3 regions of the Streptomyces sp. NPDC045955 genome follow, and region 1 is predicted to be linked to each of the others. Evidence: predicted binding sites of a transcription regulator. Region 1 holds the regulator's gene; each other region holds the start of a gene.

The links. The regulator HrcA, encoded in region 1, represses chaperone genes, less so after heat shock. The targets are predictions, from matches to a motif close to TTNGCACTCNGNNNNNCNGAGTGCNAA.
Region 2: groES (co-chaperone GroES) is a predicted target of HrcA. The motif match lies at 1,707-1,733, and genes of this name have one in related genera.
Region 3: groL (chaperonin GroEL) is a predicted target of HrcA. The motif match lies at 2,997-3,023, and genes of this name have one in related genera.

The regions. Positions count from the first base shown of each region.
Region 1 is NZ_JBWKKY010000005.1:420,764-430,473, forward strand. Features, by position in the region: gene AC07F0_RS13390 (SpoIIE family protein phosphatase) at 1-36, shown strand, start outside; gene hemW (radical SAM family heme chaperone HemW) at 64-1,296, shown strand; gene AC07F0_RS13400 (DUF3097 domain-containing protein) at 1,624-2,427, opposite strand; gene AC07F0_RS13405 (MBL fold metallo-hydrolase) at 2,459-3,190, opposite strand; gene hrcA (heat-inducible transcriptional repressor HrcA) at 3,361-4,377, shown strand; gene dnaJ (molecular chaperone DnaJ) at 4,377-5,513, shown strand; gene AC07F0_RS13420 (nitronate monooxygenase) at 5,728-6,849, shown strand; gene AC07F0_RS13425 (16S rRNA (uracil(1498)-N(3))-methyltransferase) at 6,846-7,586, shown strand; gene AC07F0_RS13430 (VOC family protein) at 7,605-7,997, shown strand; gene AC07F0_RS13435 (hypothetical protein) at 8,047-8,604, shown strand; gene AC07F0_RS13440 (S41 family peptidase) at 8,650-9,710, shown strand, end outside.
Region 2 is NZ_JBWKKY010000004.1:241,355-251,064, forward strand. Features, by position in the region: gene AC07F0_RS10385 (polysaccharide deacetylase family protein) at 1-876, shown strand, start outside; gene AC07F0_RS10390 (polysaccharide deacetylase family protein) at 897-1,610, shown strand; gene groES (co-chaperone GroES) at 1,880-2,188, shown strand; gene groL (chaperonin GroEL) at 2,305-3,930, shown strand; gene AC07F0_RS10405 (hypothetical protein) at 4,101-5,150, shown strand; gene AC07F0_RS10410 (DUF2690 domain-containing protein) at 5,570-5,992, shown strand; gene AC07F0_RS10415 (tetratricopeptide repeat protein) at 6,164-7,189, opposite strand; gene AC07F0_RS10420 (ester cyclase) at 7,255-7,962, opposite strand; gene AC07F0_RS10425 (hypothetical protein) at 8,058-9,710, shown strand, end outside.
Region 3 is NZ_JBWKKY010000001.1:528,973-538,682, forward strand. Features, by position in the region: gene AC07F0_RS02440 (NADH:flavin oxidoreductase) at 1-1,032, opposite strand, end outside; gene groL (chaperonin GroEL) at 1,213-2,835, opposite strand; gene AC07F0_RS02450 (cold-shock protein) at 3,367-3,570, opposite strand; gene AC07F0_RS02455 (ubiquitin-like small modifier protein 1) at 4,018-4,293, opposite strand; gene thrC (threonine synthase) at 4,421-5,707, opposite strand; SAM riboswitch class I at 5,726-5,881, opposite strand; gene AC07F0_RS02465 (glucosyl-3-phosphoglycerate synthase) at 6,037-6,981, shown strand; gene AC07F0_RS02470 (alpha,alpha-trehalose-phosphate synthase (UDP-forming)) at 7,055-8,443, shown strand; gene otsB (trehalose-phosphatase) at 8,451-9,305, shown strand; gene AC07F0_RS02480 (DUF3263 domain-containing protein) at 9,312-9,557, opposite strand; gene AC07F0_RS02485 (ABC transporter substrate-binding protein) at 9,593-9,710, opposite strand, start outside.

The DNA of each region.
Region 1 (9,710 bases):
GACGATCTGGCGCTGCTGGTGCTCCAGGCCGAGTGACCGCCCGGGTGCTGGACAATGGAACGTATGCCTTCCGCACTCCCCGACGGCGAGCCCGTCCCCGACGACGGCGCGCTGCCCGCGTCCGCCCTCGCCGGGGCCGCCGACCGTCCGCTCGGGTTCTACCTGCACGTCCCGTACTGCGCGACCCGCTGCGGCTACTGCGACTTCAACACCTACACGGCGACCGAGCTGCGCGGCACCGGTGGCGTGCTGGCCTCACGCGACAACTACGCCGAGACGCTGGTCGACGAGGTCCGGCTGGCGCGGAAGGTGCTCGGGGACGACCCGCGGCCCGTTCGTACGGTGTTCGTGGGCGGGGGGACGCCCACCCTGCTCGACGCCGGTGACCTGGTGCGGATGCTCGCGGCCGTCCGTGACGAGTTCGGGCTGGCGGAGGACGCCGAGGTCACGACCGAGGCGAACCCGGAGTCGGTGGATCCGGCGTATCTGGAGGCCCTGCGTGAGGGGGGCTTCAACCGGATCTCCTTCGGGATGCAGAGTGCGCGGCAGCATGTACTGAAGGTGCTGGACCGGACGCATACGCCGGGGCGGCCGGAGGCGTGTGTCGCGGAGGCCCGGGCGGCCGGGTTCGAGCATGTGAACCTCGACCTGATCTACGGCACGCCGGGGGAGTCCGACGACGACTGGCGGGCGTCGCTGGACGCGGTGCTGGGGGCCGGGCCGGACCATGTCAGCGCGTACGCCCTGATCGTCGAGGAGGGGACGCAGCTGGCTCGGCGGATCCGCCGGGGCGAGGTGCCGATGACCGACGACGATGTGCATGCCGACCGGTACCTGATCGCGGACGAGGTTCTCTCGGGCGCGGGCTTCGAGTGGTACGAGGTGTCGAACTGGGCCACGTCGAAGGCGGGGCGCTGTCTGCACAACGAGCTGTACTGGCGGGGAGCCGACTGGTGGGGGGCCGGGCCGGGCGCGCACAGCCATGTGGGCGGGGTGCGGTGGTGGAACGTGAAGCATCCCGGGGCGTATGCGGCGGCGCTGGCGGCGGGGCGGTCGCCCGGTGCGGGGCGTGAGGTGCTGTCGGAGGAGGACCGGCGGGTCGAGCGGATTCTGCTGGAGTTGCGGCTGCGGGACGGTGTGCCGTTGTCGTTGCTGCGGGAGGAGGGGCTGGCTGCCTCGCGCAGGGCGTTGTCGGACGGGCTTCTGGATGCCGCTCCGTACGAGGAGGGGCATGCTGTGCTGACGTTGCAGGGGCGGTTGCTGGCCGATGCGGTGGTGAGGGACCTCGTGGACTGAGGTGCTGCGGCGTTGGTGCTGGGCCGGGTGGGACCGCAGCCCGGCGGAGCGGGGTGCCGCTGCGCCCACCCGTGCCGCCCCTAGGGCCTGTTGCGAAAGTGCCCTCTGCCGCGCGACGCCCGGCACCCCCACTGCCTTGAGGGCGTGGGAGGTGCCCCCACTCGCCGCACTGCCCGAAAGCCCGAGTACGCCCAGCACGAGGGCTTCCGGGCGGCACTCCCCCAGCCTTCGGCCGGGGGGACCCCCAGAGCACGCACCGGACGCCGCGCGGCCGTCCTCCGGGCGACGAGGCCACTTTCGCAACAGGAGCGGCACGACTGCCCGCAGCTAGGGAGCCGTCACGAAGTCGATCAGTTCCTCGACTCTGCCCAGCAGTTCCGGCTCCAGGTCCTTGTACGACCGGACGCCCGACAGGATCCGCTGCCAGGCCGCTCCCGTGTTCTCCGGCCAGCCCAGCGCCCTGCACACCCCCGTCTTCCAGTCCTGGCCGCGCGGGACCCGGGGCCACGCCTCGATGCCCAGGGACGACGGTTTCACCGCCTCCCAGATGTCGATGTAGGGGTGGCCGACGACCAGGGCGTGGTCGCTCGTCACCGACTGCGCGATGCGCCACTCCTTCGAGCCCGGCACCAGGTGGTCCACCAGGACGCCCAGCCGCGCGTCCGGGCCGGGGGCGAAGTCGGCGACGATCGACGGCAGGTCGTCGACGCCCTCCAGGTACTCCACGACCACGCCCTCGATGCGCAGGTCGTCGCCCCAGACCTTCTCGACCAGCTCGGCGTCGTGCCGGCCCTCGACGTAGATGCGCCCGGCGCGGGCCACGCGGGCGCGGGCGCCGGGGACGGCCACCGAACCGGACGCCGTACGGGTGGGACGGGCGGGGCCTGCGGGCGAGGGGCGGACCAGGGTCACGACCCTGCCCTCCAGGAGGAACCCGCGCGGCTCCAAGGGGAACACCCGGTGCTTGCCGAAGCGGTCCTCCAGGGTCACCGTGCCCGCCTCACAGCGGATCACCGCGCCGCAGAAACCTGTCCCGGTCTCCTCGACCACCAGGCCCGGCTCCGCCGGAACCTCGGGGACCGGCTGCGGCTTCTTCCACGGCGGAGTCAGATCGGGCGAGTACTGGCGCATTCTGATGACGATAGGAGAAGCCGGTGGGTGGTCACGGAGACACGCCGAAACCGGCGGCCAGCGCGTCGCGCTGGGCGCGGACGAACGCCGCGTCCACCACCGCTCCGTGACCGGGCACGTACAGCGCGTCCTCGCCGCCCAGGTCGAGCAGCCGGTCCAGGGCGGCCGGCCAGTGCGAGGGCACGGCGTCGGGGCCCGCCTGCGGCTCGCCGGACTCCTCGACCAGGTCGCCGCAGAAGACGACCTCCGGATCGCCCGGCACCAGGACCGCCAGGTCGTGCGCGGTGTGCCCGGGGCCCACGTTCGCCAGCAGGACCTGGCGCCCGCCGCCCAGGTCGAGGGTCCACTCGCCGGAGACCAGGTGGCGGGGCGCGACCAGCCGGTCCGCCGCCTCCCGCGCGGTGGTCTCCGCCAGGCCGTGGCGCACCGCGTCCGCGCGGAGCTCCTCGTGGTCCCGCAGGCGCGTCAGCACCGCGTCCACGCCCACCGCGCCGAACACCTCCGCGTCCGTGAACTCCGCCACCCCGAAGACATGGTCGAAGTGGGGATGGGTCAGCGCGAGATGCGTCACACGGTGACCGGTGAGGGACCGCGCCTGCTCGCGCAACCGCGCGCCCTCGGCCGGGCTCGACCCCGCGTCGATCATGAGGACCGCGCCCTCACCGGCGACCAGCCCCGCCGTGCAGTCCCACACCGGGAGCCGGCACCGCCCCACCCCCGCGGCCACGCGCTCCCATCCGAGCTCTTCCCAAGTCACCGTCATACAGCGACGCTAGCGGTGACCGCCGCCCCGGGCACGACAGCACGCGACCAGCCTTGCCGGGGGCGTACCCCACAGCCGTACACTGGGCGGGGAATGCTGGCACTCGCACGCGCAGAGTGCCAGGCCCACAGGCAGGACACCAGGCGGACGACTTCTGGAGGTGCGCGCGAATGCTCAGTGAACGCAGGCTCCAGGTGCTGCGCGCCATCGTCCAGGACTACGTCGGCACCGAGGAGCCGGTCGGCTCCAAGGCCCTCACCGAGCGGCACAACCTCGGCGTCTCGCCGGCCACCGTCCGCAACGACATGGCGGCCCTGGAGGACGAGGGGTACATCGCCCAGCCGCACACCAGCGCCGGGCGCATCCCCACCGACAAGGGCTACCGGCTGTTCGTGGACAAGCTGGCCGGCGTCAAGCCGATGACCGCGCCCGAGCGGCGCGCGATCCAGAACTTCCTCGAGGGCGCCGTCGATCTCGACGACGTCGTGGCGCGGACGGTACGGCTGCTGGCCCAGCTCACACGCCAGGTCGCCGTCGTGCAGTACCCGTCGCTGACCCGCTCGACCGTGCGGCACGTGGAGCTGCTCGCTCTCGCGCCCGCGCGGCTGATGCTCGTGCTGATCACGGACACCGGGCGGGTCGAGCAGCGCGTGGTCGACTGCCCGGCGCCCTTCGGCGAGGCCTCGCTCGCGGATCTGCGCGCGCGGCTCAACAGCCGGGTGGCGAACCGCCGTTTCACGGATGTGCCGAGTCTGGTGGAGGATCTGCCGGAGGCGTTCGAGCACGAGGACCGGGGTACGGTCTCCACGGTGCTCTCCACACTTCTGGAGACGCTCGTCGAGGAGAACGAGGAGCGGCTGATGATCGGCGGCACCGCCAACCTGACCCGCTTCGGGCACGACTTTCCCCTCACGATCCGGCCGGTGCTGGAGGCGCTGGAGGAGCAGGTGGTGCTCCTCAAGCTGCTCGGCGAGGCGCAGGATCCGGGCATGACCGTACGGATCGGTCATGAGAACGCCCACGAAGGACTCAACTCCACGTCCGTCGTGTCGGTCGGCTACGGTTCGGGCGGCGAGGCTGTCGCCAAGCTCGGCGTGGTCGGACCGACCCGCATGGACTACCCGGGAACGATGGGAGCGGTACGCGCAGTGGCACGGTACGTCGGACAGATCCTGGCGGAGTCGTAGTGGCCACGGACTACTACGCCGTACTCGGCGTGCGCCGCGACGCGTCGCAGGAAGAGATCAAGAAGGCCTTCCGGCGGCTCGCGCGCGAGCTGCACCCGGACGTCAACCCCGATCCGAAGACCCAGGAGCGGTTCAAGGAGATCAACGCCGCCTACGAGGTGCTGTCGGACCCGCAGAAGAAGCAGGTCTACGACCTCGGCGGCGACCCGCTCTCGCAGGCCGGAGGCGGCGGCGCGGGCGGCTTCGGGGCCGGCGGCTTCGGGAACTTCTCCGACATCATGGACGCGTTCTTCGGCACGGCGTCGCAGCGCGGACCGCGCTCGCGCACCCGCCGCGGCCAGGACGCGATGATCCGCATCGAGGTGGAGCTCGACGAGGCGGCCTTCGGCACGACGAAGGACATCCAGGTCGACACGGCGGTCGTCTGCAACACCTGTAACGGTGAGGGCGCGGCGCCGGGCACCTCCGCCCAGACGTGTGACATGTGCCGCGGTCGCGGTGAGGTGTCCCAGGTCACGCGGTCCTTCCTCGGCCAGGTCATGACCTCGCGCCCCTGCCCGCAGTGCCAGGGCTTCGGCACGGTGGTGCCCACGCCGTGCCCGGAGTGCGCGGGCGACGGGCGCGTGCGGTCCCGCCGTACGCTCACGGTCAAGATCCCGGCCGGTGTCGACAACGGCACGCGGATTCAGCTCGCCGGTGAGGGCGAGGTCGGGCCCGGCGGCGGTCCCGCGGGCGACCTGTACGTCGAGATCCACGAACTGCCGCACTCGCAGTTCCAGCGGCGCGGCGACGACCTGCACTGCACGGTCACGCTCCCGATGACGGCGGCCGCCCTCGGCACGAAGGTGCCGCTGGAGACGCTGGACGGCCTGGAGGAGGTCGACATCCGCCCGGGCACCCAGTCCGGCCAGTCGATCCCGCTGCACGGGCGCGGTGTCACGCACCTGCGGGGCGGCGGACGCGGCGACCTCATCGTCCACGTCGAGGTCCAGACCCCGAACAAGCTGGACGTCGAGCAGGAGCGCCTGCTGCGCGAGCTGGCCAAGCTGCGCGGCGAGGAACGGCCCACGGGTCAGTTCCAGCCAGGGCAGCAGGGGCTGTTCTCTCGGCTGAAGGACGCGTTCAACGGGCGCTGAGGTCGGTGGCCCGGTGGCTGCTGGGGGTCCGGGGGTCGGCCCCCGGGCGGGCGCGGTCAGCCGGGGCAGCAGGGGTTGTTCTCTCGGCTGAAGGACGCGTTCAACGGGCGCTGACGCCGGCTTCCCAGGGGGGCGGCAGGTGGCTTTTCCTCTGGTCTATGCCACACGGCAGGCCGGTTTCGGAGTAGTCCGGAGGACGTGACAACATGCGGTCATGTCCTCCGCGCTGACCGATCTCTTCCCCCACCCGATCGTGCAGGCCCCCATGGCGGGCGGCGTCTCCGTGCCGAAACTCGCCGCCGCCGTGTGCGAGGCGGGCGGGCTCGGGTTCCTCGCCGCCGGGTACAAGACCGCCGACGGGATGTACGAGGAGATCAAGCAGCTGAGGAGCCTCACCGGCAGGCCCTTCGGCGTGAACCTCTTCATGCCGCAGCCGGAGTACCCCGGTGCGAGCACCGGCTCCACGGGAGCGGCTGGCGCCGCGCCCGCTTCTGCCGCCGCCATCGACGTCTACGCCCACCAGCTGGCCGGCGAGGCCTCCTGGTACGAGGCCGAGCTCGGCGACCCCGACAGCGGCCGCGACGACGGCTACGAGACCAAACTCGCGGTCCTGCGCGACAACCCCGTGCCGGTGGTGTCGTTCCACTTCGGCACACCGAGCCGGGAGGTCGTCGACGCCCTGCACCGGGTCGGCACCTTCGTCCTGGTCACCGCCACCACCCCCGACGAGGCCCGGGCCGTCGAGCGGTCCGGCGCGGACGCGGTCATCGCGCAGGGCGTCGAGGCCGGCGGCCACCAGGGCACGCACCGGGACATCCCCGAGACGGACGGCTGCGGCATCGGGCTGCTGTCGCTGGTCGCCCAGGTCCGGGAGACCGTGAACATCCCGATCATCGCCGCCGGCGGCATCATGCGCGGCGGCCAGATCGCCGCGGTCCTCGCGGCGGGCGCGAGCGCGGCCCAGCTCGGCACCGCGTTCCTCGCCACCGCCGAGTCGGGCGCGAACGCCCTGCACAAGCAGGCGCTGACCAACCCCCTGTTCGTCCGTACGGAGCTGACCCGGGCCTTCTCCGGACGCCCGGCGCGCGGCCTGGTCAACCGCTTCCTGCGCGAGCACGGCCCGTACGCGCCCGCCGCCTATCCCGAGATCCACCACCTCACCTCGCCGCTGCGCAAGGCCGCCGCCAAGGCGGGGGACGCGCAGGGCATGGCGCTGTGGGCCGGGCAGGGGCACCGGATGGCGCGGGAGCTGCCCGCCGGGCAGCTGGTGGAGGTGCTGGCCGGTGAACTCGCCGCGGCGCGGACAGCGCTGTCGGGCGGAGGCGGAATCCGATGACGGCTCCGGTGTTCGTGGTCGAGCACTTCGACGCGGCCGGGGGCGGCCGTCATGTCCTCGACGGCCCGGAGGGGCGGCACGCCGTCTCCGTGAAGCGGCTGCGGCCCGGTGAGGACGTCGTCCTCACGGACGGGGCCGGGCGCTGGGCGGACGGCGTGGTGCTCGACACCGAGGGCAAGGACCGGCTGATCGTCCGGCTGGACCCCGTGATCGAGGAACCGCCGGAGCAGCCCCGCCTCACCGTCGTCCAGGCGCTGCCCAAGGGCGACCGCGGGGAGCTGGCCGTCGAGACGATGACGGAGGTCGGCGTCGACGCGATCGTGCCGTGGGCGGCGGCGCGCTGCATCACGCAGTGGAAGGGCGACCGCGGACTGAAGGCGCTGGGCAAGTGGCGGGCGACGGCCCGGGAGGCGGGCAAGCAGTCTCGCCGGGTGCGCTTCCCGCAGGTCGCGGAGGCGGCGACGACCAAGCAGGTCGCCGCGCTGCTGGCCGCTGCCGACTTCGCCGCCGTGCTGCACGAGAGCGGGGACGAGGCACTGGCGACGGCCGAACTGCCGTCGTCCGGTGACATCGTGCTCGTCGTGGGACCCGAAGGGGGCGTGGCGCCGGAGGAGTTGGCGCTGTTCGCACAAGCGGGGGGCAAGGCGTATCGCCTCGGGCGCAGTGTGCTGCGCACATCGACTGCCGGGACGGCGGCCGCGGCCGTGCTCCTGGCTCGCACCGGCCGCTGGACCTGAACCCTTCTCGGAGGCACCGTGGAACTCGCACAGGTACGACTGCTCGTGACCGACTTCGCCGCCTGCTACCACTTCTACGGCGAGGTCCTCGGCCTCAAGCCGCAGTCGGGGGCGGTGGACGGGCCGTACGAGAAGTTCAGCCCCGCCGTCGGCTCCGCGGGGATCGCGTTGCAGGACCGCTCGATGATGGCCGAGATCCTTGACGAGCTGGGCGACACGGCGAACGGCCACCGCTCCCTGGTGGTCCTGCGCGTCGACGCCCTGAACGGGTACTGCGAGGAGATCACGATGCGCGGCGCCACGATCCTCCACGGCCCGACCCACCTGACCGACCGCCTGCGCGTCGCCCACCTCAAGGACCCCGAGGGCAACTTGGTCGAGCTGCAGGAGTGGTTGCTGCTGCGCGGCTGACGCCTTTGCGCCCTACCGCGCGGCCCCCGACGGTGGCAGGCTCCCCTCCATGGGGGCACTGAGGAGGATTTGGCGAGGGCCGCGCAACCGTACGGTGGCGGTCGCGGTGACCTGCGCGGTGGCTGTCGTCGGCGGCGTGGTGGCGTGTGAACCCGGTGGCGGGATCAGCTCCGCGACCGTCGCGTACACCACCGACGAAGCCGTCACCAAGGAGCTCAACCGGCAGAAGGCGGGCGTGCGCTGGCTGACGTGCACCGGGTCCTACGGGGATTCCGGCCAGGGCGGGAAGCCGTCGCCGTCGGCGAGTGAGAGGACCGTCGTCACCGTCGACTGCGAGGGGGAGACGGAGGACGGGAAGGACATCACCGTCGACGGCGAGGTCACCCACGCTGTGGACGGCGCCTGTGTACGCGGGAACATCACCGCCAAGGTCGACGGCAAGGTGTGGTTCGAGGTCGACGGACTCGGTGACTGCGACTCCACCAGCCCGCCGCCCGTCGGAGGCGGTCCCTCGAACGGGCAGCCCGGTCCCACCGTCACCGTGACCGTCACGCAGACCATCTGGTGCGATCGGTACCCGGACTGCCGCCCTGTGGAGGGCAAGTGATCCGAACCCTGTCCGTACGACGGCCTCCCTGCATAGGGTGATCGGGTGACACAGTCCGCATCGCCTGCTTACCTCCGCTTCCCCCACGTGCACGGTGACCTGGTCGCCTTCACCGCCGAGGACGACGTGTGGCTCGCTCCCCTCGACGGCGGACGGGCCTGGCGGGTCAGCGCCGAGAACGTGCCGGTGACCCTGCCCCGTATCTCGCCCGACGGCACCACGGTCGCCTGGACCTCCACCCGCGACGGTGCCCCCGAGGTGCACATCGCCCCGGTCGACGGCGGCCCCGCCAAGCGCCTGACGTACTGGGGCAGTCTGAAGACCCAGGTGCGCGGCTGGACCCCGGACGGCGACGTGCTCGCGATCAGCTCCCAGGGCCAGGCGAGCCTGCGCCGCACCTGGGCGCGTGCCGTCCCGCTCGACGGCGGTCCGGCCACCATCCTGCCGTACGGGCCGGTCGGTGACATCGCCTACGGGCCGAGCGTCGTCCTGCTGTCCGCGCCGATGGGGCGTGAGGCCGCCTGGTGGAAGCGGTACCGGGGCGGTACGGCGGGCAAGTTGTGGATCGACCGGGACGGCGACGGGGAGTTCGCCCGGCTGCACGAGGAGCTCGACGGGAACATCGAGTATCCGCTGTGGGTGGGGGACCGGATCGCCTTCCTCTCCGACCACGAGGGCACCGGCGCGCTGTACTCCTCCCTCGCCGACGGGTCCGACCTGCGCCGGCACACCCCGCTCGACGGCTTCTATGCCCGGCATGCCGCGACCGACGGCACCCGTGTCGTCTACTCCAGCGCCGGTGAACTGTGGGTGCTGGACGACCTGGACGGGGCCGAGCCGCGGCGGCTCGACGTGCGGCTCGGCGGACAGCGCGTCGACCTCCAGCCGTTCCCCGTGAACGCCTCCCGCTGGTTCGGGTCGGCGTCCCCGGACCACACCGCGCGCGGCAGCGCCGTGTCCGTGCGCGGCTGCGTCCACTGGGTCACCCACCGCTCCGGCCCGGCCCGCGCCCTGGCCGCGACGCCCGGCGTCCGGGCCCGGCTGCCGCGGACGTTCCGCGCGGACGGCGAGGAGTGGGTGGTATGGGTCACGGACGCGGAGGGCGA
Region 2 (9,710 bases), on a different contig from region 1:
CGGATCTGCCTCGCCGTGCTCATCCTCGCCACCATCGCCTCGGGCTGCGCGCAGGGCGACAACGGCCGGATCACCGCGGCCGGCGGCCAGCAGCCCCTCGACGCGCCCCCGGCCCGCGCGCTCGACTCCTACGCCTCCAGACTGCGCGCCGCGCACGCCGCCCGGGTCGCCGCCGCGCAGCGCTGGGGGCTGCGGACCGTCCCGCTGACCGCCCCGCCGGCCCCCGCGAAGAAGCCGAGGATCAGGACCCGCGCGGGCTTCGAGGTGAAGGGCCACCGGAGACTGAACCTCCCGCCCGTCTTCACCACTGTCCCCACCCGGGACAAGGTCGTCTTCCTCACCATCGACGACGGCGCCGAGAAGGACCCGGCGTTCCTGCGGATGATGAGCGACCTGAAAATCCCGTACAGCGCCTTCCTCAGCGGCTACCTGATCAGGAACGACTACGGCTACTTCGAGAAGATGCAGGACCGGGGCGTGGTCCTGAACAACCACACCCTCCGCCACCGCCTCATGCGGGGCCTGCCCTACCGCGCGCAGAAGCGCGAGATCTGCGGCATGCAGCGCCTCATCGAGAAGCGTTACGGCAAGCGCCCGACCCTCTTCCGCCCGCCCTACGGCAGCTACGACCGGGCGACCCTGCACGCCGCCAAGGCCTGCGGCATCGAGTACGCCCCCCTCTGGAACGAGGAGGTCTTCGCCGACCACTGGGAGTACCGCGAGCGGGACCGGAGACTGCACCCGGGCGACATCGTCCTCACCCACTTCCGCGGCCGCGACCACTGGCAGGGCACGATGCCCGACATGATCCGCCGCTTCCTGAACAAGGTCACGGCCGAGGGGTACGCGGTGGGCCGGCTGGAGGACTACCTGTGAGGCGGCGATCGCCGGCCGCCATGGTGTGCGCGGGCGCGATCCTGCTGGCCGGCTGCGCCGGGGCCGCGGGGGAGCACACGGGCGCGGACGGCCGGGGCCAGTCCCCGGCGCACGCGTCGAGCGACGTCCGCGGGCCGGACCGGGGCGGCCTCCCGCCCGTCCTGGACCACGTCCGCACCCGGGACCGGGTGGTCTTCCTGACCTACGACGACGGCGCCGAGCGCGACCCGCACTTCGTCACCCTCGTCCGCGAACGGCGGCTTCCGGTCAGCATGTTCCTCACGGACAGCGTCGTGGGGCCCGGCTACGGCCACTTCGCCCGCCTGCGCGCGGTCGGCGCGTCCATCCAGAACCACACCCTCGACCACCCCGCCCTGCGCGGTCTGCCCTACGCCGGCCAGCGCGCCGAGATCTGCGGCCAGCAGCACAAACTCCGCTCCCGCTTCGGCATCCGCCCCCACCTCTTCCGCCCGCCCTACGGCACGTACGACACGACGACCCTGCGCGCCGCCGCCGACTGCGGCATCCGGGCGGTCGTCCTCTGGAGGGCCTCCCTGAACCCCGACGGCACCCTGACGTACACCCGCGGCAAGCCCGCGCTGCGCCCCGGCGACGTCATCTCGGTGCCATCCGGTGAGAGCGCGTCCCTGACGCTCACGGAACAGACGGAGCGCCTGCTGAGGGAGATCGAGGGAAGGGGGCTGCGGGTGGGGCGGTTGGAGAACTACGTCTGACTCCTGAGCGCCCGGTGGTGCCGATGCTCAGCCGAGGCCGGGTGCCCAGCACATACGTACGACGGCCCGGTTCCACGGCCGACGCGCCGCCGGCAATTGGCACTCCGCTTGACCGAGTGCTAATCGCAGTCATAGTCTCGGCTCTGGCACTCCCCACTGGAGAGTGCCAACACAGCGACGGGCAGGTCCGGCACCCGCGACGACGGATCCACCTGGTCGCCACCTCAGACAGTTAACCCCGTGAGATCTCCGAAGGGGGAGGTCGGATCGTGACGACCACCAGCTCCAAGGTTGCCATCAAGCCGCTCGAGGACCGCATCGTGGTCCAGCCGCTCGACGCCGAGCAGACCACCGCCTCTGGCCTGGTCATCCCGGACACCGCCAAGGAGAAGCCCCAGGAGGGCGTCGTCCTGGCCGTGGGCCCGGGCCGCTTCGAGGACGGCAACCGTCTTCCGCTCGACGTCTCCGTCGGCGACGTCGTGCTCTACAGCAAGTACGGCGGCACCGAGGTGAAGTACAACGGCGAGGAGTACCTCGTCCTCTCGGCCCGTGACGTGCTCGCGATCGTCGAGAAGTAATTCACCCCAAGCACATTGCTTTGAGCTGCGCCCCTGGCCCCCCGCGATCGATAAGAAGCCGGGCGCCCGGGGCGCAGTGCCGTTACCCCTGATTCCGGAAGAGGGCTCACGCTCCCATGGCGAAGATCCTGAAGTTCGACGAGGACGCCCGTCGCGCCCTCGAGCGCGGCGTCAACAAGCTTGCCGACACGGTCAAGGTGACGATCGGCCCCAAGGGCCGCAACGTCGTCATCGACAAGAAGTTCGGCGCCCCCACCATCACCAACGACGGTGTCACGATCGCCCGCGAGGTCGAGATCGAGGACCCGTACGAGAACCTCGGTGCCCAGCTGGTCAAGGAGGTGGCGACCAAGACCAACGACATCGCGGGTGACGGTACGACCACCGCGACCGTGCTCGCCCAGGCGCTCGTGCGCGAGGGCCTGAAGAACGTCGCCGCCGGTGCCTCCCCGGCCGCCCTGAAGAAGGGCATCGACGCCGCCGTCGCCGCGATCTCCGAGGACCTGCTCGCCTCGGCCCGCCCGATCGACGAGAAGTCCGACATCGCCGCCGTCGCCGCGCTGTCCGCCCAGGACCAGCAGGTCGGCGAGCTCATCGCCGAGGCGATGGACAAGGTCGGCAAGGACGGTGTCATCACCGTCGAGGAATCCAACACCTTCGGTCTGGAGCTGGACTTCACCGAGGGCATGGCCTTCGACAAGGGCTACCTGTCGCCGTACTTCGTGACGGACCAGGAGCGCATGGAAGCCGTCCTGGACGACCCGTACATCCTCATCACGCAGGGCAAGATCTCCGCCATCGCGGACCTCCTGCCGCTGCTGGAGAAGGTCATCCAGTCCAACTCCTCCAAGCCGCTGCTGATCATCGCCGAGGACGTCGAGGGCGAGGCCCTGTCGACCCTCGTCGTGAACAAGATCCGCGGCACCTTCAACGCCGTCGCGGTGAAGGCCCCCGGCTTCGGCGACCGCCGCAAGGCGATGCTGCAGGACCTGGCGGTCCTCACCGGCGCCACGGTCGTCTCCGAGGAGGTCGGCCTCAAGCTCGACCAGGTCGGCCTGGACGTGCTCGGCTCCGCCCGCCGCGTCACCGTCACCAAGGACGACACCACGGTCGTCGACGGTGCCGGCAACAAGGACGACGTGCAGGGCCGCGTCGCCCAGATCAAGGCCGAGATCGAGACCACCGACTCCGACTGGGACCGCGAGAAGCTCCAGGAGCGCCTCGCGAAGCTGGCCGGCGGCGTGTGCGTCATCCGTGTGGGTGCCGCCACCGAGGTCGAGCTCAAGGAGCGCAAGCACCGTCTGGAGGACGCCATCTCCGCGACCCGCGCCGCGGTCGAGGAGGGCATCGTCTCCGGTGGTGGCTCCGCTCTGGTCCACGCCGCCAAGGTCCTCGAGGGCGGCCTCGGCAAGTCCGGCGACGAGGCCACCGGTGTCGCGGTCGTCCGCCGCGCGGTCGTCGAGCCGCTGCGCTGGATCGCCGAGAACGCCGGCCTGGAGGGCTACGTCATCACCTCCAAGGTCGCCGAGCTCGACAAGGGCCAGGGCTTCAACGCCGCCACCGGAGAGTACGGCGACCTGATCAAGGCCGGCGTCATCGACCCGGTCAAGGTCACCCGCTCCGCCCTGGAGAACGCCGCCTCCATCGCCTCCCTCCTGCTCACGACCGAGACCCTGGTTGTCGAGAAGAAGGAAGAGGAGGAGCCGGCCGCCGCGGGCCACGGCCACGGCCACGCCCACTGACGCACGATGCGTGACGGCTGACGACCTCAGTCGGCCCGAGCCCGAGCGAAGGCCCGGCACCCCGGAGACGGGGCTGCCGGGCCTTCGCCGTGCCGTCCGCCGGTCAGGGAACCGTGACGGGGCCGGCGACGGTCTACCCACAAGAACGGGCGGATCATGAGGGGGTAGGGATGAACCAGGTGCTCTATGGGGAAAGTTCCCGCAACCCGCTGGCGCGGACCGTGCGGCTCACCGAGGACGGACTGCGCAGGGGCGGCAGGACGACCCCCCTGGACGAGCTGAACCTCGCCGCCATGGCAGAAGCGTTCCTGCGGGGCCGCTGGCTCGGCGGTGGGGGCACCGAACGCCCCCTGGCGGCGCTGCCGCAGGGCCCCGGCGTCGTCCCGGTCACCCGCGTGACCGGCACCACCACCCCCCTGAAGGCCCGTCAGGCCGCCGAGTTCGCCCACGCGCTGGGCGAACTGGCGGTGCGCAGATGCGGCGGTCCGGACCACGTCGCCGCTCTCACCTCGCAGGCGCAGGCGGAGGGCGTACCGCTGTGGATCGCACGCCGCTACGCGCCCGGCCCCGCTGGGCGGGTGGCCGTCGCCGTGGACCGGCGCCTGGTCCGCGTGGATGTCTGGGGCCCGCACGCCCCCGCCGTACGGCTCAGGGCACCGTACGGCTACCGCCCCGACAGCGCCGACAGGGCCGGCGGCCTGGTCATGACCGTCGGTGACACCGCCGCACGGCTCGAACTGAGCAGGAGGATGCGCAAGTCCAAGAGCAAGGTCGAGATCCGCCTGCCCGACCGGCTCTGGACCCTGCGCCGCGAGGACGCCGAGAGCTCGTGCCTGCTGCGCGACGACCGCCGGGTCGCGCTGTTGACCCGCCCCTCACGGTGGCCCGGCCCCCCGCCCGGCTCGGTGCTGCTGCCGCTGGCCGACGTGCACCACGAGAGCCCCGACCCCTTGGACGCCGTCATGGCCCACGCGGTCGCGGTGTCCTTCGGGCTCGGCGACACGACTGGCCTGGCCAGATTCCGCGCCGTGAAGACCCGCAGGGACACGGACGACGACATCTGGGAGCGCCCCTGGTTCAGCAACCTCGGCAGGGACCGCACCGACAACGAACCCGGGGGCGGCGACGGCTGGGGCAGCGACGGCGGGGACGGCGGCGACGGAGGAGGGGGCGGCAGCGACGGCGGCGGGGACGGAGGAGGCGGGGGCGGAGGCGACTAGCCGCCCGGCGGCGGAACCTCACTCGGCTCCGGGGGAGTCGTAGAGCCGCTTGCCGTCGTCCGGGGCCACGGCTTCCCACTCCCCGGTATGGTCCGACTTTTCCGCACTCCGGTTCCTGATCGTCCAGGTGACCCGGACGTTCTCGAACTCCCGGGCCCTGGGCCGGCTCGCCGCCGACGGCCTCGCGGGCCCGGACGCCTGGTCGGCCTTCGTCAACCCCACGTGACCACCGCTGCCCCGAAAGGGGACAGCGGACTCCGGCGCCGCAGGAACGATGCATCCGCGCGCCCCCAGTGAGGACGGCCGCCGCGGCGTCACCCACCGGTTGTGGCGTGTGCGCCGGCCAGGAGCGCCGATATGTACCTTCTGACCGACACCGTCACAGATCACGGGAGCCGGTGACTCCCGGGGAGGACGCCATGCTCAAGAAGACGCTGGGTATCGTCACGGCGGCCGTGGCCCTGACCGCGCTGCTGCCCATGGGGACGGCACAGGCCGCCACCTGTAAAGGCTCCGACTGCACGGGCAGGAACCCGCAGGCGACGGGCTGCGGCGCCGATGCCCGCACGCTCAAGGGCAGCAGGATCCCGCCGGCCGGCGGCGGCCCGGCGGTCGAGCTGCGGGTCTCACCGTCCTGCAGCGCGGCCTGGGCCCGTATCGACAAGGCCAACAGCAACTGGCGCTTCAAGATCGAGACCAAGAAGGGTCCCACGTACACGGAGCACGCCTCGCCCAACTACCCGGCGTACACCGCCATGGTGTGGAACAGCTACGCCTACCGGGCCTGTGTCGAGCAGTACGACGGCGCGGGCGGTTCCTGGACCTGCACGAAGTGGTTCTGACGGCGGGGCCGGCCACCGACGGCGCCGAAGCCCCCGCACCGGGCGGACCCGACGGGCCGGGGCACGGCTCCCGGCCCGCCACGACGTGCTGCGCGGGCCGGACGGGCCGGCCCCGGAAACGTCCGGGGGATGCCACGGACGTGCGGCGCCCGGCCGGACGACGGAAGGCCGTCAGTCCTCGTCCGGGAGCGCCTCGGCGCCGTTCCGCCCGTGCATCCCGGTGAAGAACGGGTTGGCCGCGGCGGTGCCGCTCTCCAGGGCGGCGGCCTCGCCGGACCGGCCCTCCGCCCGCAGGGCACGGACGACGTCGTGGACCACCGCCGCCTCGTTCCACCGGTAGACATCGAGGGCGGCGTCGAAGTCGGCGTGCGCCTCCGCGTAGTGACCGAGGTCGCGGTGGGCGACCCCGCGCAGATGACGGGCCATGGCATTGGCGTAGGCGTCACCGGCGCGTTCGGTCACCTCGACGGCATGGGTGAGCGGTCCGCGGGCCTCCGCGGGCCTACCTGCCTTCAGATGCAGCCAGCCGGCGTCCCGCTGGGTGTGGGCGACCCACATCTCATCGCCGACCTGCCGGAAGATCCCGATCGCCGTCCCGGCCGTCTCGCTGGCCGCGTCCAGGTCGCCCAGGCCCGCCAGGACGCGGATCCTGGCGTTGGCGACCCGCCCCACCCGGTGCCGTTCGCCCATCGGCCCGAAGATCTCCTCCGCCCGCCGGTAGCAGTCGAGCGCTTCGTCACGGCGGCCGAGGAGACGGTAGATCTTTCCGAGGGCGTAGAGGGAGGCGCCCTCCCATCTGCGGTCGTTCAGCACACGGAAGTCGTGGATCGCCGCCTCCAGCAGCGGTGCCGCCTCCTCCGGCCGCCGCAGGTAGCCGAGGGTTTCCGCGAGCGTCCGCCGCAGCCGGGCGCACGCCCGGAGGTCACCGGCCTGCTCGGCCAGCCGCAGCGCCTCCCGCTGGCTCCGCTCCGCGAGTTCCGGCTTCCCCCGCCACCTCTGGAACTCGCCCAGCCTCTCGAGGGAGTTCAGGACGTGCCAGGAGTCACCGACCGTCCGTAACCGGTCCACCGCCGCGGTCATGTGCCGCAGGGCGTCCCGGAAGTCGTGCTTCGCCGCGTGTGCGGTGGCGACGACGATCTCGTCCCGGGCCCGGTCCACCGCGTCCGGCGTCTCCCCGTCCTCCGTGTCGCCGGTCACCAGCAGCTCCAGTGCCGTGTCCGGGGTGAGTTCTCACGGGGCTGTAGTTCAGAGGAGTACCGAGGTCACAGCTCCGTAGGCTCCAGAGCCCCCAGCTGCTGCATCAGCCCCAGCCGGTCGTACTGCCACCAGCCCTCGGCGAGCTTCCCGTCCGGCGTGCAGCGGTGGACGGTCGTCCCGGTCATGGTGACGTCCTTCCCGGTCGGCGGAATCCCGAGGAACTCCCCCTTGTGGTGCCCCTTCCAGGTCCACCGCGTGCACACCCGGTCACCCTGGGCGATCTGGTCCTCGATCGTGAACGAGAAGTCGAACCCGCCCCGCCACACCTCCACCTCGCGCCGCAACGCGTCCAGCCCGATGACGTCCTGCACATTGGCCGGATCATGGTCGTGGTAGTCCTCGATGAACACGTCGTTGAACGCGGGCGCCGCACCCTGCCCGGGCGCCAGCTCGAAGAACCTGCGCGCCGTGGCCGCGTTCAGCTGCTCGTCCCGCACCACGTCCAGGTCCGTGAACGTCGGCGCCTCGTCGCAGAGCGCCACCATGTCCTGGAAGATCCGGTCGGTCTCCGGAAGCCCGGAGTTGCGCATCGCGTCCTCGTACGACGGGAACTCCACGATCTCGACGATGTGCGAGGAGTCGGCCCGGTCCTTCGCCACCACACTGTGCGTAGCGGTCCGTTTTCCCTTGGTCTGCTCGACCCACCTGTCCATCAGCCGGTTCATCTCGTCGAGCCGGCTGGTCCTGCATTCGATGAGCTGTACGAAGGTCATGGCCTCGCCTCCGGCCCCCCTGGGTCCGGCTGAACAGTTCCATTGTCCCCACCAGAGCCGCTCGCCGCCTCCCGGCCCTTTGGCATCATGAGGCCATGCGCTGGTGGGGGAAGCGGGGGGAGCGGTCGGTGGCCGCGGGTGGTGACATCGCCCTGGCCGTCACCGGCGATCACAACCGCATCCTGCTCGCCCCGGCGGTGCGTTCGGCGTACTGGGAGCAGGTCCGCCGCATCGCCCCGCCCCGACTCGTCGACCGCGAGGAGGAGTTGGCCGAGCTGTCCGCCTTCGCCACGGCGGACTCCGGCGCTGCGTACGCCTGGTGGCGCGCGGGCGCCTGGGCCGGCAAGACGGCACTGCTGTCATGGTTCGCCCTGCACCCTCCGCAGGGCGTACGGATCGTGCCGTTCTTCATCACGGCCCGCCTGGGCGCCCAGAACGACGTCGCGGCGTACGTGGACGTCGTACTCGAACAACTGGCGGAACTCGCCGGAGAGGCCCTGCCCGCCCACCTGACCGTGGCGACCCGCGAGGCCCACCTCCTGTACCTGTACGGCGCCGCCGCCCGCGCCTGCGCCGAGCGCGGGCAACGCCTGGTCCTCCTGGTCGACGGCCTGGACGAGGACCGCGGCGTCACGACCGGCCCGGACGCCCACAGCATCGCGAGCCTGCTGCCCGCCCGCCCGGAGGCCGGCATGCGGGTCCTGGTCGCGGGGCGGCTCAACCCGCCGCTGCCCGGTGACGTACCCGAGGACCATCCGCTGCGCGACCACGCGATCGTACGGACGCTGTCGCCGTCCCCGTACGCCCGGGCGATCCGCGCGGAGGCGGAACGCGAACTGAAGCGGCTGATCGGGACGGGTGGCCTGGAGCACGACCTGCTGGGCCTGGTGGCGGTGGCGCGCGGCGGCCTGACCGCCGAGGACCTGGCGGCCCTGACCGGAGCGGTTCCGTACCGGGTGCGGGATGTCCTGAGGACCCGGGCGGGGCGGACCTTCGGCCTGCGTGTCAACGTCTACCTGCTCGGTCACGAGGAGCTGCAGTCCCAGGCGGAGGAGATGCTCGGTCCGTCCGAGACGGGCCTCTACCGCGCGAAGCTGCACGCCTGGGCGGAGGAGTGGCGCGGGCGCGGCTGGCCGGAGGATACGCCGGAGTACCTGCTGCGGGGGTACTTCCGGATGCTCCGGTCCACCGGTGACCTGGAGCGGATGCTCCGGTGCGGGGCGGACATCCGACGGCAGGAACGCATGCTGGCCCTGACCGGCAGTGACGCGTCCGCCGTGACCGAGATCCACCTCACCGAGGACCTGATCATCGAGCGCGGTGCGCGACGGCCGCTCGACTCACTGCGCCTGGCGGTCCACCGGGAACGGCTGGTCGACCGCAGCGCGGGCGCACCGGACTCCCTTCCGCACGCCTGGGCCCTGGCCGGGCAGACCGGCCGGGCCGTCGCACTGGCCCGCAGCCTCCCGAACGGCCATCGCCGGGGCATGGGCCTGGCCGCCGTCGCCGATGTACTGCTGGAACGGGGAGACGGCGACGGGACGCTGGAACTGCTCGCCGAGGCGGAGCAGGCCGCCCGCCAGGGCGAGGGGCAGAGCCGGGACGACCTGGCACGCTGCACGGTGGCGGACCTCTTCGCCCGCGCCGGGCAGTTCGACAGGGCGGCAGCGCTGGCGCGGACGGTCAGCACCCAGTACTTCGACATCCACACCTACGTTCAGGTCGGCAATGCCTGCCTCGCGGCCCAG
Region 3 (9,710 bases), on a different contig from region 1:
GGCGCGGCCGACGGCGACCATGTCGAACTCGTCGCGCTCGAAGCGGTCCAGGAGGTTGTCGAGGTCGCCGATCTCCGCGCCCTCGCCCTGGAAGGCCTTGATGAAGTCGCCGTTCAGGCCGACCGAGCCGACGGTGATGGCGGGCTTGCCGGTGAGCTTCTTGGTCCAGCCGGCCAGGTTGAGGTCGGAGTCGTCGAACTCGGGCAGCCAGTAGCGGCGGGTGGAGGCGTGGAAGGCGTCCACCCCGGCCGCGGCGAGCGGGGTCAGGATGGCCTCCAGCTCCTCGGGCGTCTCGGCGAGGCGGGCGTCGTAGGCGTCCTGCTTCCACTGCGAGTAGCGGAAGATGACGGGGAAGTCGGCGGAGACGGTCTCGCGGACGGCCGCGACGATCTCCGCCGAGAACGCGGCACGGGCGACCGGGTCGCCGCCGTAGGCGTCGGTGCGGCGGTTGGTGCCCTCCCACAGGAACTGGTCGAGCAGGTAGCCGTGGGCGCCGTGGAGCTCCACACCGTCGAAGCCGATGCGCTCGGCGGCGGCCGCGGCCTCGGCGAACGCGCCGATGACGGCGTCGATGTCGGCCTGGGTCATGGCCTTGCCGGTGGGCTCGGTGGCGCCGATGCGCAGGCCGGAGGGGCCGACGGCCGGGGCGTCCGCGACCGGCGGCTCGCCCTGGTTGCGGACCATGCCGATGTGCCACAGCTGCGGCACGATCGTGCCGCCCGCGGCGTGCACCGCATCGGCGACCTTCGCCCAGCCCGCGAGCTGCTCCTCACCGTGGAACCGCGGCACGCGGTCGCTCTGCCCGGCCGACTCGTGGCCGACGTAGGTGCCCTCGGTGACGATCAGGCCGACTCCGGCGGCGGCGCGGCGGGAGTAGTACGAGACGACGTCGTCGCCGGGGACGCCGCCCGGGGAGAACATGCGGGTCATCGGCGCCATCGCGATCCGGTTCGGGACGGTCAGGCCGCCCAGCGATACGGGCCGGGACAGGATTTCGGCGGCGCGGGAGGCGGCGGAGGCGTCGACGGTCACGTGGGGTGCTCCTCTTCGGATACCGGACAGTATGTGCATACGCATAAGACGTACGGTCCAACCACCCGGACCCGCCCCTCCATCCCGTCCGCGCTGTGATCCGGGACACGCCCGAGGGCGGCACCTCCTGTCGGAACAGGAAGTGCCGCCCTCGGCAAGGACGTTGATCGACCAGGTCGATCAGAAGTCCATGTCACCGCCCGGCATGCCGCCGCCGGCGGGCGCGGCGGCCTTCTCCGGCTTGTCGGCGATGACGGCCTCGGTGGTGAGGAACAGCGCGGCGATGGAGGCGGCGTTCTGCAGCGCGGAACGGGTCACCTTCGCCGGGTCGATGATGCCCTCGGCGATCATGTCGACGTACTCACCGGTCGCGGCGTTCAGGCCGTGGCCGACGGGCAGGTTGCGCACCTTCTCGACGATGACGCCGCCCTCGAGACCACCGTTGACGGCGATCTGCTTGAGCGGGGCCTCCAGCGCCAGCTTCACGGCGTTGGCGCCGGTCAGCTCGTCACCCTCGAGCTCCAGCTTCTCGAAGACCGAGGAGGCCTGCAGCAGGGCCACGCCACCACCGGCGACGATGCCCTCCTCGACGGCCGCCTTGGCGTTGCGCACGGCGTCCTCGATGCGGTGCTTGCGCTCCTTGAGCTCCACCTCGGTGGCGGCACCGGCCTTGATGACGGCCACGCCGCCGGCCAGCTTCGCCAGGCGCTCCTGCAGCTTCTCGCGGTCGTAGTCCGAGTCGCTGTTCTCGATCTCGGCGCGGATCTGGTTGACCCGGCCCTGGACCTGCTCGGCGGAACCGGCACCGTCGACGATGGTGGTCTCGTCCTTGGTGATGACGACCTTGCGGGCCTTGCCCAGGAGGTCGATCGTGGCGTTCTCCAGCTTGAGGCCGACCTCCTCGGAGATCACCTCGCCGCCGGTGAGGATGCCGATGTCCTGCAGCATCGCCTTGCGGCGGTCGCCGAAGCCGGGGGCCTTGACGGCGACGGACTTGAAGGTGCCGCGGATCTTGTTGACGACCAGGGTCGACAGGGCCTCGCCCTCGACGTCCTCGGCGATGATCAGCAGCGGCTTGCCGGACTGCATGACCTTCTCGAGGAGCGGCAGCAGGTCCTTGACGTTGCTGATCTTCGAGTTGGCGATCAGGATGTACGGGTCGTCGAGGACGGCCTCCATACGCTCCATGTCGGTGGCGAAGTACGCCGAGATGTAGCCCTTGTCGAAGCGCATACCCTCGGTGAGCTCCAGCTCCAGACCGAAGGTCTGGGACTCCTCGACGGTGATGACGCCTTCCTTGCCGACCTTGTCCATGGCCTCGGCGATGAGCTCGCCGATCTGGGTGTCGGCGGCGGAGATGGAGGCCGTGGAGGCGATCTGCTCCTTGGTCTCGACGTCCTTCGCCTGCTCCAGCAGGGCGGCGGAGACGGCCTCGACGGCGCGCTCGATACCACGCTTGAGGGCCATCGGGTTGGCGCCGGCGGCTACGTTGCGCAGGCCTTCCTTGACCAGGGCCTGGGCGAGAACGGTCGCGGTGGTCGTACCGTCACCGGCGACGTCGTCCGTCTTCTTGGCGACTTCCTTGACCAGCTCGGCGCCGATCTTCTCGTACGGGTCCTCGAGTTCGATCTCCTTGGCGATGGACACACCATCGTTGGTGATCGTGGGGGCGCCCCACTTCTTCTCGAGGACGACGTTGCGGCCCTTGGGGCCGAGCGTCACCTTGACGGCGTCCGCGAGCTGGTTCATGCCGCGCTCGAGGCCGCGCCGCGCCTCCTCGTCGAACGCGATGATCTTGGCCATGTGAAGTGGTCCCTCCAGGACTGGGGGTGATTACTTCGGACCGCGCCCGCGCCCGCGACGGACGGCTCGCCGGCCTCGTGGTTCCTTCCCACCCGGCCTGCGGGCCTCACCGACCCGGTCCTTACGTTGTCACTCTCACCTTCAGAGTGCTAACGCAATGATTAGCACTCGGGCATGGCGAGTGCAAGCGACTCCCACGGTTCGGCCGGGCACTCAGCCTCCGGCGAACAGGCCGCACGCGACTCGGCCCACAGGCCACGGGCAGCATCGCGGCGAACCGGGCGAGCACAGAAATGCCAGGCCCCACGGCGCGCGCCGACGACGAGAGCGACGCCGCGACGTCCGATCGGCAGGGCGCGGCCCGGTGGCTCGAGGTCTTTCCTCGACCGAGCCGGGCGACGACGAGCGGGTCCGGAGCGCGACCGGCGCCCCCGGCACCGCGCTGACGCCGAGCAGGCCGAAGGGCCCGCACCCCGGGGGTGCGGGCCCTTCAGAGAAGACCGGTCGCTTGCGCTTGGTCGTGGTGCGCGTTCAGGCAGAGACGCGAACCATGTCGGCCTGCGGTCCCTTCTGACCCTGCGAGATCTCGAACTCGACCCGCTGGCCCTCTTCCAGGGTGCGGTAGCCGTCCATCTGGATCGCGCTGTAGTGGACGAAAACATCCGCACCACCGTCGACCGCGATGAAGCCGTACCCCTTCTCCGCGTTGAACCACTTGACGGTGCCCTGAGCCATGCCTAACTCCCCTATTACTGGCCCTTGCACAGATCCACACTTCGCGGACCCGGGTCAGACCTCACCCCCCACGGTTGGGGGCGTGCGCCGGAACGCGTCGACCGCGGCTGAATGTATCTGTCCAACTGCCGTCTGCAACAGGTCAATCGGACGAGAATTCTGGACGCGCAGGATCCGGAATGTGGGGAGAATTCGCCAGACTTCAGGGCAAGTCGGGCCGCACAAAAAGAACAAAAGCCGCGAAAGACGCACACACTTTGGCTACATCTTGTCGGGCGTGCGGCAGGAAATAAGGGCTCCCGATCAGGAGATCGGCGCTGCGTTCCCCAACTGTACCGCGCTCAATCACACAGAATTGCCCCCTCCGCTTCTCTCACGGAGGGGGCAATTCGATGAACTCTCAGTGACCGCCGTTACCGAAGGTAATAATCAAGCCGGTCGACCGGTTCAGCCACCCGCGACGGCGGGAATGATCGACACCCCGGCACCGTCCGGCGTCGCCGTGTCCAGCCCCTGCTCGAACCGCACGTCGTCGTCGTTGACGTACACGTTGACGAACCGGCGCAGCTTGCCCTGGTCGTCCAGCACCCGGGCGGCGATCCCGGTGTGGTTCTTCTCCAGATCGGCGATGACCTCGCCGAGGGTCGCTCCCTCGGCGGCGACCTCGGCCTGCCCGCCGGTGTAGGTGCGCAGGATGGTGGGGATACGAACGGTGACGCTCATCGGGATGTGACCTCCGGTTTTGTTTTGCAGCTACGGCTGGGGCGCGCCCCAGGGCGCGGGGCTGTGTCGATGTGCGGCTCCGCCGCGTGGGCGCGACCAACCCCCACCGGCCCGCAGCAGACAACGATCAGACGAGCCCAGCCTCACGGAACGAATCAAGGTTGGGACGAATGGTCGCAGTAAGCCCGGTCCCGGCCACCGCATCCAGCGTCTTCAGACCATCCCCCGTGTTCAGCACCACGGTCGTCTTCGAGGGGTCGAGCACCCCGTTCTCGATCAGCTTCTTCGCCACACCCACGGTCACACCACCGGCGGTCTCCGCGAAGATGCCCTCGGTCCGGGCGAGAATCTTGATCGCCTCGACGACCTGCTCGTCGTTGACGTCCTCCACCGCACCGCCCGTACGCCGCGCGATGTCCAGCACGTACGGCCCGTCCGCCGGGTTGCCGATCGCCAGCGACTTGGCGATCGTGTCCGGCTTCTGGGGGCGTACGACGTCGTGGCCGGCCTTGAACGCCGTCGACACCGGAGAGCAGCCCTCGGCCTGCGCGCCGAAGATCTTGTACGGCTTGTCCTCGACCAGCCCGAGCTTGATCAGCTCCTGAAGGCCCTTGTCGATCTTCGTGAGCTGTGAGCCGGAGGCGATCGGCACCACGATCTGATCCGGCAGCTGCCAGCCGAGCTGCTCGCAGATCTCGTACGCCAGGGTCTTGGAGCCCTCCGCGTAGTACGGCCGCAGGTTGACGTTGACGAAGCCCCAGCCCTCGCCGGCCGGGTCGCCGATCAGCTCGGAGCAGAAGCGGTTCACGTCGTCGTAGTTGCCCTGGATGCCGACGAGCTCGCCGCCGTAGACCGCGGCCATGACGACCTTGCCCTGCTCCAGGTCGTGCGGGATGAACACGCAGGAGCGGAAGCCGGCCCGGGCCGCCGCGGCGCCCACGGCGCCGGCGAGGTTGCCGGTGGAGGAGCAGGACAGCGTGGTGAAGCCGAAGGCGCGGGCGGCCTCCAGGGCCTGGGCGACGACCCGGTCCTTGAAGGAGTGCGTCGGGTTGCCGGAGTCGTCCTTGACGAAGAGCTTGCCCGCCTCGACGCCCAGCTCGCGCGCGAGGTTGTCGGCCTTGACGAGCTGGGTCCAGCCCGGGTTGATGTTCGGCTTGGTCGCCACGTCGGCCGGGACCGGCAGCAGCGGGGCGTAGCGCCAGATGTTCGCGGGTCCCGCTTCGATCCGCTTGCGGAGTTCCTCGGTGTCGTAGGCCGAGAAGTCGTAGGCGATCTCCAGCGGGCCGAAACACTCCTCGCACGCGAAGACCGGGCCGAGGGGTACGCGGTGACCGCACTCGCGGCAGCTCAGGGCGGCGGCGGGGCCGAGGTCTACGGTGGAGTCGGTGGTGCTTGCAACAGTCTGCACAGCCATGTGAGGCGAGGCCCTTTCTCCTCATCTTCCTCACGACGCATCTCGCCGTGAGACGGATTTGGCACCTTCCCGAGCCGGGAGCCTCGCGGAGCGGTCGACAGTGACCTACGAGTATCGGCTGGAGGGTTGCCGGGGCTTCATCGGGCCGTATCCCTCTGCCCCTCTGGATGAGCTGTATTCGGTTGTAAACAACGGCTGACCCCGGACATGCGATGGTCATCCGCGTTGTTCAAGACTGTAACCGACGACCAGGACAGTTGAGATAGTCGTCCGAACCGCGAGATGGGTCACAGTCCGTCCCGCCGAGAGTACGCAGAGGAGCCGCCACGGTGCTGGAAGAAGTCGAGCGCTGGCTGAGCACCCGTTCCTGGTCAGCGACCGATCGTCCGCTCCACCAGATCCTGGCCGCCAAGCAGCGCACCGGCCAGACGGTGAGTGTGGTGCTGCCCGCGCTCAACGAGGAGGAGACGGTCGGTGACATCGCCGCGATCATCCGTCACGACCTGATGCGGCAGGTGCCGCTCGTCGACGAGCTGGTCGTCGTCGACTCGGGGTCGACCGACCGCACGTCGGAGGTGGCCGCCGCCGCGGGTGCGACGGTGGTGCACCGCGACGAGATCATCCCGCGGATCCCCGCCGTCCCGGGCAAGGGCGAGGTGCTGTGGCGCTCGCTGCTCGTCACGCGCGGGGACATCGTCTGCTTCGTCGACGCGGACCTGAGGGACTTCTCGTCCGACTTCGTCTCCGGGATCGTGGGCCCACTGCTCACCGACCCGGACGTCGCCCTGGTGAAGGGCATGTACGACCGTCCGCTCGGCGCGGCAGCCGGGCAGGGCGGCCGGGTCACGGAGCTGATGGCCCGCCCGCTGCTCAACATGCACTGGCCGCAGCTGGCCGGGTTCGTGCAGCCGCTCGGCGGCGAGTACGCGGCCCGCCGCTCGCTGCTGGAGCAGCTGCCGTTCCCCGTCGGGTACGGCGTCGAGCTGGGCATGCTGGTCGATGCGCTGCACCTGGTGGGCCTGGACGCCCTCGCCCAGGTGGACATCGGCGTGCGCAAGCACCGGCACCAGGACGGGCAGGCGCTGGGCCGGATGGCCGCCGCGATCTACCGCACGGCCCAGCTGAGGCTGGCCCGCGGGCATCTGATCCGGCCGTCCCTGACGCAGTTCGAGCGAGGCGGCGACGGCTTCGAGCCGCGGACGTACTCCGTGGACACCGAGGAGCGTCCGCCGATGGTGGAGATCGCCGAGTACCAGGCGCGGAGAGCGGCCTGACCGGGGTCGTTTTCGGCCGGGTGGGGCGGGGCCGTACGTTTGAGCGTTTCCGGGCCGGGCTAGGTTGTGGCGTATGGCTTCGACGTACGGCTCTGCACAGGTGCTGGTGGCGTCCAACCGCGGTCCGGTCTCGTACGCGGTGGGCGATGACGGTTCGCTGAACGCCAAGCGGGGCGGCGGCGGGCTGGTCTCGGGGCTGTCCGCGATCGGCTCGGACGCGGACGCGCTGTGGGTGTGCTCGGCGCTGTCCGACGGCGACCGGGAGGCGGTCCGGCGGGGCGTCGGCGAGGACGGCGTGCGGATGCTGGACATCCCGGCCGACGTGCACGCGGACGCGTACAACGGCATCGCCAACTCGGTCCTGTGGTTCGTGCACCACATGATCTACCAGACGCCGCTGGAGCCGGTCTTCGACGCGGAGTTCCGGCGCCAGTGGGCGTCCTACGAGACGTACAACCGGGCGTTCGCCGAGGCGCTGGCCGAGGAGGCGGCGCAGGGCGCGGCGGTCGTGGTGCAGGACTACCACCTCACGCTGGTGCCGGGCATGCTCCGCGCGCTGCGCCCGGACCTGAGGATCGGCCACTTCTCGCACACGCCGTGGGCGCCGCCCGAGTACTTCCGGATGCTGCCGGACGACGTGGCCGGGCAGGTGCTGCGCGGCATGCTGGGCGCGGACCGGCTGGGCTTCCTCACGCAGCGCTGGGCGGACGCGTTCACCGCGTGCGCCGAGCAGTTCGCCGGCGGGCTCGGGGGCACGCGGATCGGCGTGCACGGGCTCGGGGCCGACGCGGACTTCCTGCGGAAGCGGTCGCGCGAGCAGGACGTGGAGGAGCGGATGGCCGCGCTCCGGGAGGAGATCGGCGAGGGCCGCCGCACCATCGTCCGGGTCGACCGCACGGAGCTGTCGAAGAACATCGTGCGCGGCCTGCTGGCCTACCGCCGGCTGCTGGAGACCCACGCCGAATGGCGCGAGCGGGTGGTGCACGTGGCCTTCGCGTATCCCTCGCGCCAGGACCTCGCGGTGTACCGGGAGTACACGGCCGAGGTGCAGCGGGTCTCGGAGGAGATCAACGCCGAGTTCGGGACGCCGGGGTGGACCCCGGTCGTCCTCAACCTCGAGGACGACTTCGCCCGCTCCCTGGCCGCGTACCGGCTGGCCGACGTGGCCCTCGTCAACCCCATCCGGGACGGCATGAACCTCGTCGCCAAGGAGGTCCCGGTCGTCTCCGACGAGGGCTGCGCCCTGGTGCTGTCGCGGGAGGCCGGGGCGTTCGAGGAGCTGGGCGAGGACGCGATCGTGGTGAACCCGTACGACGTGACGGGGACGGCGGCTGCCCTGCACGAGGCGCTGTCGATGCGCCCGGAGGAACGGGCCGAGCGCAGCAAGCGGCTGGCAGCGGCGGCGACCGCGCTGCCGCCGGCGCGGTGGTTCCTGGACCAGCTCGACGCGTTGAGGGGCTGAGCGGCGGATGAGCAGCACCACGCCGGCGTCGCAGCCGCTGCCCCCTCCCACGACGAAAGCGGGCCAGGAGGGTCTGGACGCCCTCCTGGCCCGCCCCGGCCAGGCGCTGATCGGCCTCGACTTCGACGGGACGCTCGCGCCGATCGTGGCCGACCCCGAGCAGGCCCGGGCCCACCCGGACGCCGTACCCGCGCTGGCCGCGCTCGCGCCGAAGGTCGCCGCCGTGGCGGTGATCACCGGGCGGCCCGCCGAGGTCGCGGTTCGCAACGGCGGCTTCGCGGATGTCCCGGGCCTGGAACACCTCGTGGTCCTCGGCCACTACGGCGCCGAACGCTGGGACGCCCGCACCGGCGAGGTCAGCGCCCCCGAGCCGCATCCCGGCGTCGCCGCCGTCCGCGCCGAACTGCCCGAGCTCCTCGAACGGCTCGGCGCGTCGCAGGGGACCTGGATCGAGGAGAAGGGCCGGTCGGTGGCGGTGCACACCCGCCGGGCCGCCGACCCGCAGGCCACGCTGGACTCCCTGCGCGATCCGCTCGCCGGCCTGGCCGGCCGCCACGGCCTGATCGTGGAGCCCGGCCGCATGGTCCTCGAACTGCGCCCGCCCGGCATGGACAAGGGCGCCGCCCTCACGGGATTCGCCCGGGAGATCGGCGCCGGGTCCGTCCTCTTCGCCGGCGACGACCTGGGCGATCTGCCCGCCTACTCGGCCGTCGACACGCTCCGCTCGGACGGCACCCCGGGCCTGCTGGTGTGCAGCGGCAGCGACGAGGTGACCGAGCTGAGGGAGCGGGCGGACGTGGTGGTGAACGGCCCGGAGGGTGTCGTACGCCTGCTGCGTGACCTGGCGGACCGGCTCGGCTGACGGGTCCTAGCGCTCTGCCCGGCGCGTCTCCCGTATCCGCCGCAGCCGGTTCACCGTCACCGGGTCGTGGGCCAGGGCCCGAGGGTCGTCCAGCAGGGCGTTGAGCAGCTGGTAGTAGCGCACCGGGGCGAGGCCCAGCTCCTCCCGTATGGCCCGTTCCTTCGCGCCGGGCCCGGAGAAACCACGGCGTTCGAGCGCCAGGATGTCCCGCTCCCTGCGCCCGAGCCCCTCGCCGCCCGTGTCCTCGTCCATGCCAGGCACCGTAACGCCCGCCACCGACAGCGGGTCTACTCCGCGCTCTCCGCCCGCGTCGCCGCCGCCTGGAGGTGGCCCAGGACGCCCGAGGGGCTCCCGGTGGGCGCGACGGCCTTGCCGATCTGCTTCTTCACCTCGGCGCTGACGTCG